Sulfuricurvum kujiense DSM 16994: one gene and its partner. The protein of the gene in region 1 binds, or shares a complex with, the protein of each later gene. Links are inferred from orthologs where the notes say so. Each region holds a gene or a part of one and is shown on either strand. Other genes may lie near its edges.

Evidence for each region.
Region 2: the proteins of hisF (region 1) and hisH are in contact, whole or in part, in a crystal structure (PDB 6RU0), measured with the Thermotoga maritima proteins. The link is inferred for Sulfuricurvum kujiense DSM 16994 from one-to-one orthologs. Residues at the interface, in WP_004080486.1 of Thermotoga maritima: Met1, Leu2, Ala3, Arg5, Ser40, Glu41, Asp45, Glu46, Ala70, Glu71, Ile73, Asp74, Ile75, Pro76, Phe77, Asp98, Lys99, Ser122, Gln123, Glu161, Thr195, Leu196, Asn247, Arg249, Glu251; in WP_004080484.1 of Thermotoga maritima: Asn15, Arg18, Arg22, Arg117, Leu118, Pro119, His120, Met121, Gly122, Trp123, Asn124, Asn134, Gly135, Tyr136, Tyr138, Val140, Tyr158, Glu180, Lys181, Ser182, Ser183, Lys184, Ile185.

What each region holds. Positions count from the first base shown.
Region 1 is NC_014762.1:108,390-115,042, forward strand. What follows is about bases 2,075-4,934. They hold hisF (imidazole glycerol phosphate synthase subunit HisF), read left to right. Parts: upstream 2,075-3,053; coding sequence 3,054-3,815; downstream 3,816-4,934. Other genes in these bases: rsmA (16S rRNA (adenine(1518)-N(6)/adenine(1519)-N(6))-dimethyltransferase RsmA), read right to left, coding at 2,118-2,897; SULKU_RS00585 (phosphorylase family protein), read left to right, coding at 3,812-4,348; rlmN (dual-specificity RNA methyltransferase RlmN), read left to right, coding at 4,341-4,934. Also shown: SULKU_RS00570 (ribonuclease J), read right to left, coding at 1-2,043; more of rlmN, read left to right, coding at 4,935-5,405; SULKU_RS00595 (outer membrane protein OmpK), read right to left, coding at 5,575-6,270; peptidoglycan metallopeptidase Pgp3, read right to left, coding at 6,248-6,653.
Region 2 is NC_014762.1:1,897,790-1,904,552, forward strand. Bases 2,493-5,462 are described here. They hold hisH (imidazole glycerol phosphate synthase subunit HisH), read right to left. Parts: upstream 4,299-5,462; coding sequence 3,687-4,298; downstream 2,493-3,686. Other genes in these bases: SULKU_RS09500 (50S ribosomal protein L11 methyltransferase), read right to left, coding at 2,493-2,529; SULKU_RS09505 (chemotaxis response regulator CheY), read right to left, coding at 2,529-2,903; hisA (1-(5-phosphoribosyl)-5-[(5-phosphoribosylamino)methylideneamino]imidazole-4-carboxamide isomerase), read right to left, coding at 2,976-3,674; SULKU_RS09520 (PDC sensor domain-containing protein), read right to left, coding at 4,295-5,203; waaC (lipopolysaccharide heptosyltransferase I), read left to right, coding at 5,348-5,462. Also shown: ATP-dependent zinc metalloprotease FtsH, read right to left, coding at 1-1,691; more of SULKU_RS09500, read right to left, coding at 1,693-2,492; more of waaC, read left to right, coding at 5,463-6,343; SULKU_RS09530 (lipid A biosynthesis lauroyl acyltransferase), read left to right, coding at 6,340-6,763. UniProt on the Escherichia coli protein: IGPS catalyzes the conversion of PRFAR and glutamine to IGP, AICAR and glutamate. The HisH subunit catalyzes the hydrolysis of glutamine to glutamate and ammonia as part of the synthesis of IGP and AICAR.

The DNA of each region.
Region 1 (6,653 bases):
CATTTTGCGGTAGATATGTTTGCGTACTACCTGACGAAGATCGTTTTCCAACGCTTTCGGATTCTCGATTAGCCCCGGTTTGAGATTGATCAAGAAGTGCTCTAACACATCTTCCATCTCTAGTGCAAACGCTTTGTCATGGCGATCGGCTACGATACCAAAGCTGGTAACAAGAGGTTTGGACAGAAGTCGCGATTCTGCGGCACTGACCTGAGCGACCAGCATAACCATCCCCTCGCTCGCCATTTTTTGACGATCGATAATGATGTCGTCTTCGATTTGGTGATTATTTTGGTTATCGATGTACGTTTTACCTGTTTTGACGGTTTTGGCTTTGCGCATCATTTTGGTGTTCACTTCGATACTGTCACCGTCAGACATTAGGAGAATATTACGTTCCGGAACTCCACAGGTAACCGCCGTCTCTTTATGCTTCATAATGTGATTGTATTCACCGTGAACAGGGAGGAAGAATTTAGGATTGGTAAGACGAAGCATCAACTTTTGTTCTTCCATACTCGCGTGTCCCGAAACGTGGATATCTCTGTCATTGGCTACACGAGCGCCTGCTCGTTGGAGATAGTTGAGCATCCCTGAAATCGATCCTTCATTCCCCGGAATCGCACGTGCGGAGAGGACGATCAAATCGGTCGGCTTGATCTTGATATGGCGGTGCTCGCCGATCGCCATACGGAAGAGGGCCGAACTCGGTTCCCCCTGACTTCCGGTTGTGACGATGAGGACGTCTTTGTCGCTCATGCGGTTTGCCTCTTCGGCATCGATGAAGATGTTTTTAGGAAGTTTAATGTAATCGTATTGCATACATACTTCGAGATTCCGCTCCATTGATCGTCCGATAACACATACTTTACGGTTGTATTTTATACCGGTCAAAATCGCTTGATATACACGGTGAATGTTTGAACTGAACGTTGACATGATGACACGCCCTTCGGCTTTCGAGAAGATACGGTCAAATCCCGGTGCTACGGTCAGTTCGCTCGGAGTCCACTCTTTGTTATAAGAGTTAGTGGAGTCTGAGAGGAGACAAAGAACCCCTTTTTCACCGTAGTGAGCCAATCGGTGCAAGTCAGCCGTGTAGCCGTCTACCGGAGTATGGTCGATTTTAAAATCGCCCGTATGGATAATAGTTCCCGCTTTAGTCGTGATCGCCAATGAGGAAGAGTCAATGATCGAGTGGGTCATGTGCATCCATTCGATTTCGAAATCGTTTCCGATTTTGTACGGTATCCGTTTAACAATCGGATTGAAGTAGCGGCGGAAATCGCGCATATGATGTTCGTCGAATTTGTTTCCGATCATTGCCAGAGGCAACGGCGTTCCGTAAATCGGGAATTGCATCTCTTTGAAGAAATACGGTACCCCTCCGATATGGTCTTCATGGGCATGGGTAATGATGACGGCAACGATTTTTTTGCGGATTTCGCGCAAGTAGGTGAAGTCAGGGACGAGAATATCGACTCCGTGCATCTCTTCGTCCGGAAAGCTCATCCCGATATCAATGATAATCGCTTCGTTTTCCGTTTCGATGACCGTGATATTTCCGCCGATCTCACCGAGACCGCCCAGCGGTGTGATACGAACTTTGTCATTATTATTAAGATCGAGTTTATAGTGGGGATTGAGACGGTTTTTATGGGCATCTTGGTTTTTGACAACAAAATCGCGAAGATTGTTATCAATCGGTGTGCTAGGACTTCCGCGACGGCCGCCGCGTCCACGATCACGGCCTGAGCGCGCAGGTTCGGCATCGGTTGCGTTTGCATCGGATCCTTCCGGACGGTCTGTACGAGGAGGTCTGTTGTCCTGACGAGGAGGGCGGTTGTCCTGGCGGGGAGGGCGGTTATCCTGACGAGGAGGGCGGCTGTCTTCCCGCGGCTCTGTGTTTGGACGCTCAGTCGTATTCCCCTCTGCACCTTCGGGGCGGTTGTTGTTTCGGCTGCGAAACGGTCGACGGTTATTTCGGCGTTGACGATTTTCGCCTTGCGGCTGTGTTTGTGATCCTGGTTGTTCTTCGGACATTATAATTTCCTTCTGTCGCTTTCATAGCGTAATGGTTTTGTCTATATTTAGATGCTCTAAAAAACCCTAAAAGATTATTTTATAAGGGTGTAGAGCCGGTGAAAGTCAGAGGTGTCAAGCTGATGAGGTCGGATAGAGCGTTCCAACTCAAGCGTTTCAAAGGCTTGGGACAGAACGGTTCCATCATAGCGTGAGGAGAGATTTTTGTGGAGGGTTTTACGGGGCTGTGTAAAGGCCGTTCGTAAAAAGTCTTCAAACCCTTCATCATTACGGTTCGTACGTTTAGAAATGAGCAGTACGCACGAATCGACTTTGGGAGCAGGCTCGAATGCGGTAGGGGGAACGTGTAAAACGATCTCCGCCTCTCCGACACTCTGCGCAATTACACTGAGCGCTCCAAAAGCTCTCTCTCCGGGTGCGGCAGAGAATTTCTCCGCCACTTCACGCTGTATCATGACAAGCAAGTTTCGGCACGCCGGATCGGCGAGGGCTTTGAGGATGATATTCGTAGCGATGTAATAGGGCAAATTCGCCACTAAATCGTACGGTTCATCCAAAAGCTCACTCTTCCAATGCTCTAGCACATCTCCGCATCGGAGAGTAAGAGCGTTGGTAGCGATAGCATCGGCAAATTGGTGCGTCAAATGCTTGCACAAGTCGGTATCGACCTCAAAAGCGGTAACACTTTTGACATCAACTAAATACTTAGTTAAATCACCTAATCCAGGCCCGATTTCTGCGATACGGTGAGGCGTATCGGGCATCGATTGGATGATTTGGGCTAAAACAGCTTCGTCTTTTAAAAAATTTTGGCCAAACTTTTTCTTGGCAATAGCGGCACGGTCTTTTTGCATTGCCCTTATTGTACCTAATAAAGTGTTAATCCCCTATTAAATCATAAAAAATGTGAATCTGTATTTCTTTAATCAAAGAAAACCATTGTTTAGAATTTATCGTTACTTTTGGTAATGAAAGTTATACTTCCGTTATGATTGCGCCAAAGGGTTTGAATGGATAATTTTTTTGCAAAACGGATCATTCCGTGCCTCGATGTTAAAGACGGACGCGTTGTAAAAGGGGTCAATTTCGTCGGCCTCAAAGATGCGGGAGACCCTGTTGAAGTGGCAAAACGCTATAACGAAGAAGGTGCGGACGAGCTCACTTTTTTAGATATTACCGCTTCGCACGAAGAGCGTGACACGATCGTCCATATCGTAGAGCAGGTAGCAAAGGAAGTATTTATCCCTCTCACCGTAGGGGGAGGAATCCGCAAACTCGACGATATTTATCGTCTTCTCGCCGTCGGATGCGACAAAGTGAGTGTCAATTCTGCCGCGATAAAACGTCCGGAACTGATCGATGAGGGGGCAAAGCGATTCGGTTCACAATGTATTGTCGTGGCGATCGATGTGAAGCGTACCGGCAATCAATATAACGTCTATCTAAACGGCGGACGTGTCGATACTGGGATCAATGCACTGGAATGGGCTAAAGAGGTCGTAGATCGAGGGGCGGGAGAGATATTGCTTACCTCGATGGATGCTGACGGTACCAAAGCGGGATTTGATCTATCGATCACGGAACAGATCAGCCGCGCCGTCAATGTACCCGTTATCGCCAGCGGCGGTGCGGGGACGATGGAACATATTAAAGAGGCGTTTGAACACGGTGCCGATGCGGCACTGGCGGCGAGTATTTTCCACTACAAAGAGATCGACATTATGGATCTCAAACGCTACCTGTCGGCTAACGGGATTCCGGTACGATTATGATACTGTGTGCGGGCAATAACGAGACGTTTGATTTTGCGACCCCGATCGGGGTTGGATTGATTGACAGTGCAATCAATCTGACCCGTCACGCTCTAGTACACAAACCGGAATTCATCCTCTTTGTCGGAAGTGCCGGAAGCTACGGAGAACATAAAATCCATGAGATCATCGAGTCCAAAACGGCGGCTAACATCGAGTTAGGCTTTTTGGATAAAAGCGCCTATACCCCGATCGATAACGTTGTTTCGGCACAAACGGAAACCATTAAAGATGTTATAGTCAATTCTTCTAACTACATTACAACATCTGAGAAAGCGATGGAGCAAATGAGAGGTTTGGGAATGGGGATTGAAAACATGGAGTTTTTCAGTGTTATGCGGGTAGCCCAGATTTTCGGAATCCCAGCGGGGGGTGTTTTTTGTATAACCAACTATTGTGATACGAATGCCCACCGCGATTTTATCAGCAATCACGGATTTGCGAAGGTGCTGCTGCGAGAACATTTAGTAAACAAAGGGATGATTCGTGGGTAAGCTGTGCATTCTAGATTATACCAAAGCTGAACTCGCCGGTATGGTGAAACCCTCGTTCCGCGCCAAACAGATATGGGGATGGATTTACCATCAATACGCCACCAGTTTTGAGACGATGCAAAATCTTCCCAAGACGATGCGCGAAGAGCTGGCTCAAACGTATGAGATTATGCCGCTTAAAATTGCCCGAAAGGAATGCTCTACCGACGGAACGATTAAATATCTTTTCGAGCTGAGTGACGGTAAAACGGTTGAGACGGTTTGGCTCAAAATGAAAGACGAAAGCATCGATGAAGAGGGAAATATCGAACATGAAGCGCGATACACCGTCTGTGTCTCGACACAAGTGGGGTGCAAAGTGGGATGTTCGTTTTGTCTGACGGCAAAAGGGGGATTTACCCGTGATCTAACGGCAGGCGAAATTGTCGCTCAGGTGTTGGCCGTTAAGATGGATAACAATCTCGCAGCGCATCGCCGTCTCAATATCGTCTATATGGGGATGGGGGAGCCGTTGGATAATTTGGACAATTTAGCCAAAGCGATCACGATACTCAAAGACGAAGAGGGGCTTTCTATTTCGGGCAAGCGTCAGACGGTCTCGACGAGCGGGCTGAGTACCAAGATCGATAAGCTCGGAGAGATGGATTTAGGGGTTCATATCGCGATCAGCCTCCATGCCGTTGATGATGAACTTCGTACCGAACTGATCCCGATGAACAAAGCGTACAATATCGCTTCAATCATCGATGCGGTCAAGCGTTTTCCGATCGATACCCGAAAACGGGTGATGTTTGAATATCTTGTCATTAAAAATAAAAATGATGATTTGGGCTCGGCGAAAAAACTGGTCAAGCTTCTTCACGGTATTAAAGCCAAGGTCAATTTGATCTATTTTAATCCCTATCCCGGGTCGGATTATCAACGCCCGTCTCGTGAGGATATGGTTGCATTTCAAGAGTATTTGATAAAGCACGGTGTGCTGTGCACGATCCGAGACTCCAAGGGATTGGATATCAGTGCGGCCTGCGGGCAGTTAAAAGAGAAATCGTTAACTTAAGTAGAGTATTCTTACGCCAAATTAATTTTGCTCGGATGACGCTGAGCGAGGAAAGGAAATTGTGTGAGCGGATCGGACTGGCTTCAAGTTGTATTTTTAGGGATATTTGTGAGTGGAAGCGTCGGCGGTTTTCTTTGGGTGGCGATGAAGAAAGACTGAATAGCTCTCTTCACCAGCTGTATTTGAGCATCGCCTGAAAGACATCATTATCGTTTCGATAGCTGTTTTCATGGTAGTAATGCCATTCCGTCCCTATTTCCAACTTCCCCTCTTTAATTCCAAAGACTGAATTGAGATTGAACAACAATTGGTTTTGGCTCAAAAAATCACATGTCGTCCAATCTGTGAACCCCTCAAAATGCCATTTTTCACCGAGCGGCGCGTAATAGTTGGCGGAGAGCTGATAGGTCTCATTTCCGATATTTTGGACTTTTCGATAGAGATTGAGTCCGAAAACACTGAACCCCGGTACATTCATATCGGTGCCGAATCCGTAAAGCCATGCATGATAGGTATCCGATCCGTTATATTGAAAAGCCGCATACCATTCTTTAATAAATCCGTCCGATACAGGAATTCCGGCAATTTTATTGAAGCTGATACGGGGAGAAATCTCGCCGTAGAGATCGTTTTTATCTCCGCTGAAACGGAGTCCGTTCGGGGCATAGACATAATCGGCAAATGCAAACAGATCACCGTACTCCCAGGTACGATAATGTTCCGCCGTTATCGTATGTTTGTTGCCGCTTTGGGTATCGAGAAATGTCGGCCCTTCAAATTTGCCGTAGAGATATTGGAGATTGGTAGCCGAAAATGCGCTGAGCTGGGCAGCGGTGATAAGACTAGCGAAGAGTAAGCGTTTCATCGGTATCCTTTGAAATAAGGGCATTAAATTGGGAAATAAGGTCAAGCGGATCAGACTGTATGCCGTGAACCATCATCCCGAAATGAAGATGCGGACCCGTAATCCGTCCGCTCTCACCGCTGAGTGCGATCGGTTGTCCACGCTCAATACGATCACCGACATTGACATCGAATCGGCTGAGGTGAAAATAGCATGAATATATCCCTTCGCCGTGATCGATAATGATTGTTCCGCCGGAATAATAGCGTTCCTGTACCAAGACGACGATCCCGTCGTTTGCCGCGACAATGGGGATCGGCGTTCGGGCACGAAAATCGACCCCTCCATGGTAGCTTTTCAGACTTCCGTTGTAGGTGCGGGCGGAGCCGTATTCGCTGGTGATA
Region 2 (6,763 bases), 1.8 Mb from region 1 along the record:
CCCTGTGTCATTCCGCCGCCAAGGAAAGTACTGCGCTGTTTTTCAAGTACCATCAATCCGGCGACATCACTCATACCGTACATTTGCACCATCGCTTTGATGATGTCGGTAGAGCGTTCCAAGTCGTTTGCCGCACCGGTCGAGATTTCACCGATAAAGACCTCTTCGGCCGCACGGCCGCCGAGGAGAACATCCACTTCCGCCCACAATTCATGACGCTGCATCAAATATTTATTCTCTTCAGGGGTATTAAGCGTGTACCCCAGTGCTGCCAATCCGCGAGGAACGATAGAGACTTTGGAAACTTTTTTCGCCCCCTTCGTCGTTTCCGCCAGCAATGCATGACCGCTTTCGTGGTACGCGACGATCCGTTTCTCTTTTTCATCGATACGGCGGCTCTTTTTAGACAATCCGGCAATCGCACGCTCAACCGCTTCGCGCATATCGGCCTGACGAACGGTTTTTTGGCTTTTACGTCCGGCGAGCAAGGCCGCTTCATTGACGATATTAGCCAAATCGGCCCCTGCAAGACCTGCGGTCAGACGTGCAATCTCTTCAAGATCAACATCTGAATCTTGTTTAACCCCTTTTACATGGACTTTTAGGATATCTATACGCCCCTGATAATCGGGTTTGTCAACCAATACCTGCCGATCAAAACGGCCCGGGCGAAGCAATGCGGGATCGAGAATTTCCGGACGGTTGGTTGCCGCTAAAATAATAATCGGCGTGTCGGTTCCGAATCCGTCCATCTCGGCGAGAAGCTGATTAAGCGTTTGTTCACGTTCATCGTTCCCTCCCATCATGCCGCCTGCGGCACGGCTTTTACCGATCGCATCGATTTCGTCGATAAAGATGATAGAAGGAGCGTCTTTTTTCGCCTGTTCAAACAAATCGCGTACACGGGCGGCACCCACACCGACAAACATCTCGATAAAACTTGAACCCGATACCGAGAAAAATGGAACTTCCGCCTCGCCGGCTACCGCTTTTGCCAGCAACGTTTTCCCCGTTCCCGGACTACCGACGAGCAGTACCCCTTTAGGGATCTTGGCACCCAGTTCGACATAGCGGTCGGGAAATTTCAAGAAGTCGACGATTTCATGAACCTCTTCTTTTGCCTCTTGGGCACCGGCTACGTCTTCAAATTTGGTTTTCGGTTTTTCCGAATTAATGAGTTTTTTGGAGTTGCCCATCCCCAAAATACCGCTGCCCATACTTTTTTGCATTCGTCCCGCAAAAAACATCCAAATAGCGATGATAATCAAAAACGGGAAAAGCCATCCGAACATCTCGGTAAACCAGTTGGTCTCGCTGAAACCGTTGTAATTGATTTTGTTTTGATCCAACAGCGGGATAAGTGTCGAATCAGGCCCGACGATACGGGTCGTATAGGCTACTTTTCCGTTTCCGTCATTTCCGATCGCACGGATATAGGTTTGTCCGATGGAGACTTTTTCGACCTCTTTATTTTGGATCAGACGTTTGAGATCGGCATAGGTAATCTCTTGTGTACGGGTAACATTCTGCCCGTTAATTTTACTTGCCAAATCACTTTCATCGCCGATTACCGCTTTAAAAAGGACAATGACTATAATCGAAAAAAGGATAAAAGTTACAAGGGGATTTTTGTTAAAAAAGTTTCCGTTTTTATCCGGTGTCGGATTTTGGTTCGGTTCATTATTTGCCATTTTATGCATTTCCTTTTTGAGTCACTACCAGAGTTACCCATTCGTTTTCGACAAGGCGTTCTGTCAATTCAAAATTTTTATAAGCGCGAAGAACTTTATCTTCATATTTATCCATAATTCCTGAGAGAATCAAGACTCCGCCCTCCCGCAACCGTTTTCTAAGGTCGCTTGCGATGAAAACCAAGACATCGGCAACAATATTGGCAATAATAACGTCGTATTTTTCATCCGTCTCATTGATCGGACCTTCCCATAAACGGCGATAGGAAATATGGTTTTGTTCTGCATTGACCGATGCATTTTCAACGGAAAGAGGATCGGTATCGCACGCATCGACGACAGCCCCTTTTTTGATAGCCGCAATTGCCAATATGCCGCTTCCGCAGCCTACGTCCATGACGACATCGCCCTCTTTGACATATTTCGCAATACCGCGAAGGCATGAAGCGGTTGTAGGGTGATGCCCCGTACCGAACGCCAATGCGGGATCGATCGCTATATTGAGCATCCCCTCTTTCGGTTCTTCCCATGTCGGGTGAATATAAAACGGTGCTATTTCAACAGGACTAATCCCCTGTTGGTACTGCGCAATCCAATCGTCGTTTTTCTCTTTGGTAAGGGTCATGTCGACATCGATTACTTCGCCCAAAGCACGCTGCAATGCTTCGGAAAACTGCTCGATCCCCCACTGCACGGTCTCAAGATCCTCTTCACTGCGAATAATAAATCCATCATCAATCTCTTCGAAGCCGACCGGCAATACATCAACAAGAAAGTCACTAAAAAGCTCTAAATGCGATGATGGCTTAACCACCAACATGTAATAGTAATCTTGCATTAACCCTCAGTACCTAGTACGGCGGAGAGTTTCTCTTTTAAAACCTGAGGTGTAAACGGCTTAACGATATAGTTGTTTACGCCTGCTTTTAGTGCGGTGATTACTTCCGCTTTACCGCCCTCTGTCGTTACCATGATAATCGGCAAGTCGGCAAAACGCGCATCCGCACGTACTTTCTTGACCAATTCCAATCCGTTCATCTCCGGCATATTCCAGTCGGTAATCAGCATCCCCATGTCCGGATTCTCATTTAGAACCGACCACCCTTGTACTCCGTCCTCACCTTCCAAAACATCTTCATAGCCGAGCCGAGAGAGTGTGTTTTTAATAATCCGGCGCATAGTCGAACTATCATCTACAACCAATAATTTCAAAGTACGTCCTTTAATTGATACATTTTTAGAGAATAAATACCCAATGATAACCTAACCAACTTTGCGGTAAGTTTAAAAAAAGTTATTGAGGTTAATTCTCCCCTCATAAAATGCCTTCCCGATGATAACACCGGAAACTTCACCGCTTTTTTGGAGTGCTACGATATCACTGTCATCTTTTACACCGCCGCTGGCGATGGTCGGGATACCGGATGCTCGGGCAATCTCAAGGGTAAAATCGACATTTACGCCGGAAAGTGTACCGTCACGCCCCACATCGGTGCAAATAATCGCTTCAACACCCGCATCGGCAAACGCACGGGCCAAATCGGTCGCCCTCATCGAACTCACTTCACCCCACCCTTCGACGGCGACATAGCCGTCAATCGCATCGATGCCGACGACGATAGGGTATTTTGCCGCCATAGATTTGACAAATTCGGGATCTCGCAGAGCGATAGAACCTAAAATAAGGCGATCGATCCCCAGTTCCAGATAGCGTTGAATCGTCGCTTCATCCCGGATTCCTCCGCCGAGCTGTAATTTAACGTTACAGTTTTCTCTGATGGCACGGATCTGCTCCAGATTTTTCGGCTCACCCGCAAACGCACCGTTCAAATCAACAAGATGAACCCATTTAGCACCCATCTCTTCAAATGTTTTTACGAGTTCCCACGGCGTATCGGAGTAGATTTTTGCACTCTCCATCAGCCCTTTGGTCAGGCGTACCGCCTTGCCGTCTTTAAGATCGATTGCCGGAAAGATTGTCATTGAGTTGTCCTATTAGAGATTGATAAAATTTTTAAGAATATTCAGCCCGTTTTTGTGGCTTTTTTCGGGATGGGGCTGTATCCCCATCACATTCTCGTGTGCGACGGCACTCGTAAAGCGGTATCCGTAAACCGATTCACCGATACTGTCGCGCTCATGGGTACAAAGAGCATGATACGAGTGGACGAAATAGAGATAGTGGGCTTCATCAAGCCCCTCAAACAAAGGATGATCTTTGGTAAACATACGGTTCCACCCCATATGCGGAACTTTGAGCGGAGTCGAAAAACGGCTCGTATCAAAAGCGACCACCCGCCCTTGGATCAATCCAAGCCCCTCAGAAACACCGAATTCTTCGCTCGATTCAAACAACAGCTGCATCCCCAGACAAATCCCCAACAGATATTTTCCGCTGGCGGCATATTCACGAACCGCTTCATCCATACCGCGATCTCGCAAATGTTCCATCGCATCACCGAATGCCCCGACACCGGGTAAGATGATACGATCATACGAACGTAATTTTTCCGGATCGGATTCAACGACTACTTTTTCTCCCAACAGATCAAAAGCATTTTTAACACTGGCCAAATTGCCCATGTTGTAATCAACAATTGCTATCAACGGCGCTCTCCTAAATTTGTAAAACGGATATATACGGCAAGACCGACCAAAAGCAGAGCCACCCCTCCGATAATATAAATTGCATTCACCAGCATATGCGGTTCGGTCATTGCAAATTTAAACACGAGCATCAACGCTTCAATGGAGAGGGCGATAATAATCGAGCCTAAAAAGCGGACCATCGTTTTATGGATACTGGAATCGGGATCGTGTTTCGGACGCCCCAAAACTTCTTCTTCAAAGAGGGTTTTTACCAAATCGAGTATCGCCAGAGAGAGGGTCAGCAAAATCGTCGCTTCAAAAATATCTTTGATCTCTATCTTGTCGTAATGGCCCGCTCCGTAGGCTAAGAACCCTTCAATCCCTTTGACAAAAAGGAGCAGCGACACCAATGCCAAAACAACGGTAAACGCGGCATAAGCAGCTCTAAAAAATCGTCCGGCAGTCGATTCAAGCGCCATCGGATGGGCAATTTTCAAAACCTCGGCCAATGGCATATCGATACAGGCGACATAGACGATATCGCCGTTTTCATCAAAGATAGGCTCCGAAGCGGTAACCGTCAATTCATCGTTGAGAAGCGAAGGATACGGATCGGTAATGGTGCAGCGCCGTTCATGCATAGCACGGTAATAGTACGCCCGTGTTGAGCGGCTTACCCCTATATCTTCCTCTTTCTTCCCGTTTTTAAGATAGGTGGGGGTTACTTGATTTCCCGCAGCATCAAGCAAATAAGCCGCTTCAAGTCCCTGAAGATCGCCGCGTATCTTCAATAAACGGGCGGTTAGCGATTCTATCGATACCGAAGGGAGATGATTGGGAAGATTTTTATGAAACAGATAGCAAAAATAAGCGCGTGCTTTCGGGCGGATTTCCGAATACTGCTGGATATCTTGAACAACCATAATCTCTCCCTCTTAAGCTAAAATCGTCTCATAAGAGACACGCTTCAGTGCCTTAGCGGCAAGCGTAGCCAAAGGGATTTTATTCCTTTTGGCGTTTATAAAAATAAATGTGAAGTGTAGCTTAGTTGCGCTATAGTTATGCTTATGAATACTCGAAATTTCCGAATAGCTATCGTACGGTTAAGTGCATTAGGCGACATTGTCAATACTGCCGTAGTCTTGCAAATCATCCGTAAGCATTATCCTGAAGCGACGATCGACTGGTACGTCGAAGAAGCTTTCGCACCTATACTCAACGACCATCCTCTGATCAGCAAGGTGATCTCCGTTCCCCTGAAACGGATCAAAAAAACAAAAAGTTTACACCTTCTCAAAGAGACGGTCCGCAGCCTAAAATCCCATCCCCCTTACGATCAGATTATCGATGCGCAGGGTTTGCTTAAATCGGCACTCGTGACCTATTTTTTACAAGGGAAAGTGCACGGATTTGACCGTTTCAGCGCGCGCGAAAAACTTGCCGCACGATTTTATGATACCGTATCGTCCATCCCTTATGAACTCAATATCATTAAAAGGAATGTTCTCGTCATTACCGAAGCGTTAAACATCCCGTACAATGAAAACGATATTCTCAATAAAGAACCTCTTTTTCCTCTCCGTGACAAACCGAAAACTTTGAGTGAAACAAAAAATATCGCCTGCGTGATCGGGGCTTCGTGGCCGAGTAAATGCTATCCCAAAGAGCATTTTGCCGCACTTTGTTCGCAATTGCCTTATCCCTGTCATCTGATCTGGGGAAGCGAAGCCGAGAAACTCGATGCGCAATGGATATGCGAACAGACTTCCAATGCCAAAGTCGCCCCGAAAATGTCGCTGGGTGAACTGGTCAGTTTTATCGGACATTGCGATCTCACGATCGGCAATGATACAGGCCCTACCCACATGGCATGGGCGATGAACAAAGCCTCCATTACCCTCTTCGGTCCTACCAATGAGCGGATGATCTTTCCGACAGAGATCAATATCGGGATCAAATCCCCCTCTTCGGTCAATATTCTTAAAATCAACCGCAACGATTTTTCGATTCAAGAAATTGACCCGCAGACGGTGCTTCAAAAAGCCAAGGAACTTTTATCATGATCCTATTTCGTCTCTTTTTACTTTTAGACGCGGTATTGATGAAATTGCCCTCTTCATGGCGCAAAAGGCTTTTTACCTCATTGGCGGCACTCGTCCATCGTTTGGCGGGAAAACGTAACCTCATAATTCGGCAAAATTTGGATTTTGCATTCCAAGAGACCCTCACCTCTCATGAAAGAGCAGAAATCGAACGCTATTGCTACCGCAATCTGGGATTGAACCTTTTACAGGTCATGGAAAACCGGCACGCTACCTCTGAGTATTTTTCCAAACGCATCCGATTCGAAAATCGTGAAAAAGTAGATGCCCTTTTGGCGGAAGGGAGAAGTATGATTTTTATCTCTGCCCATTTCGGGAACTGGGAAATAGGAGCAACGGCCCTTTCTTTGCTGGTAACACCCACGACAGCAATCTATAAGG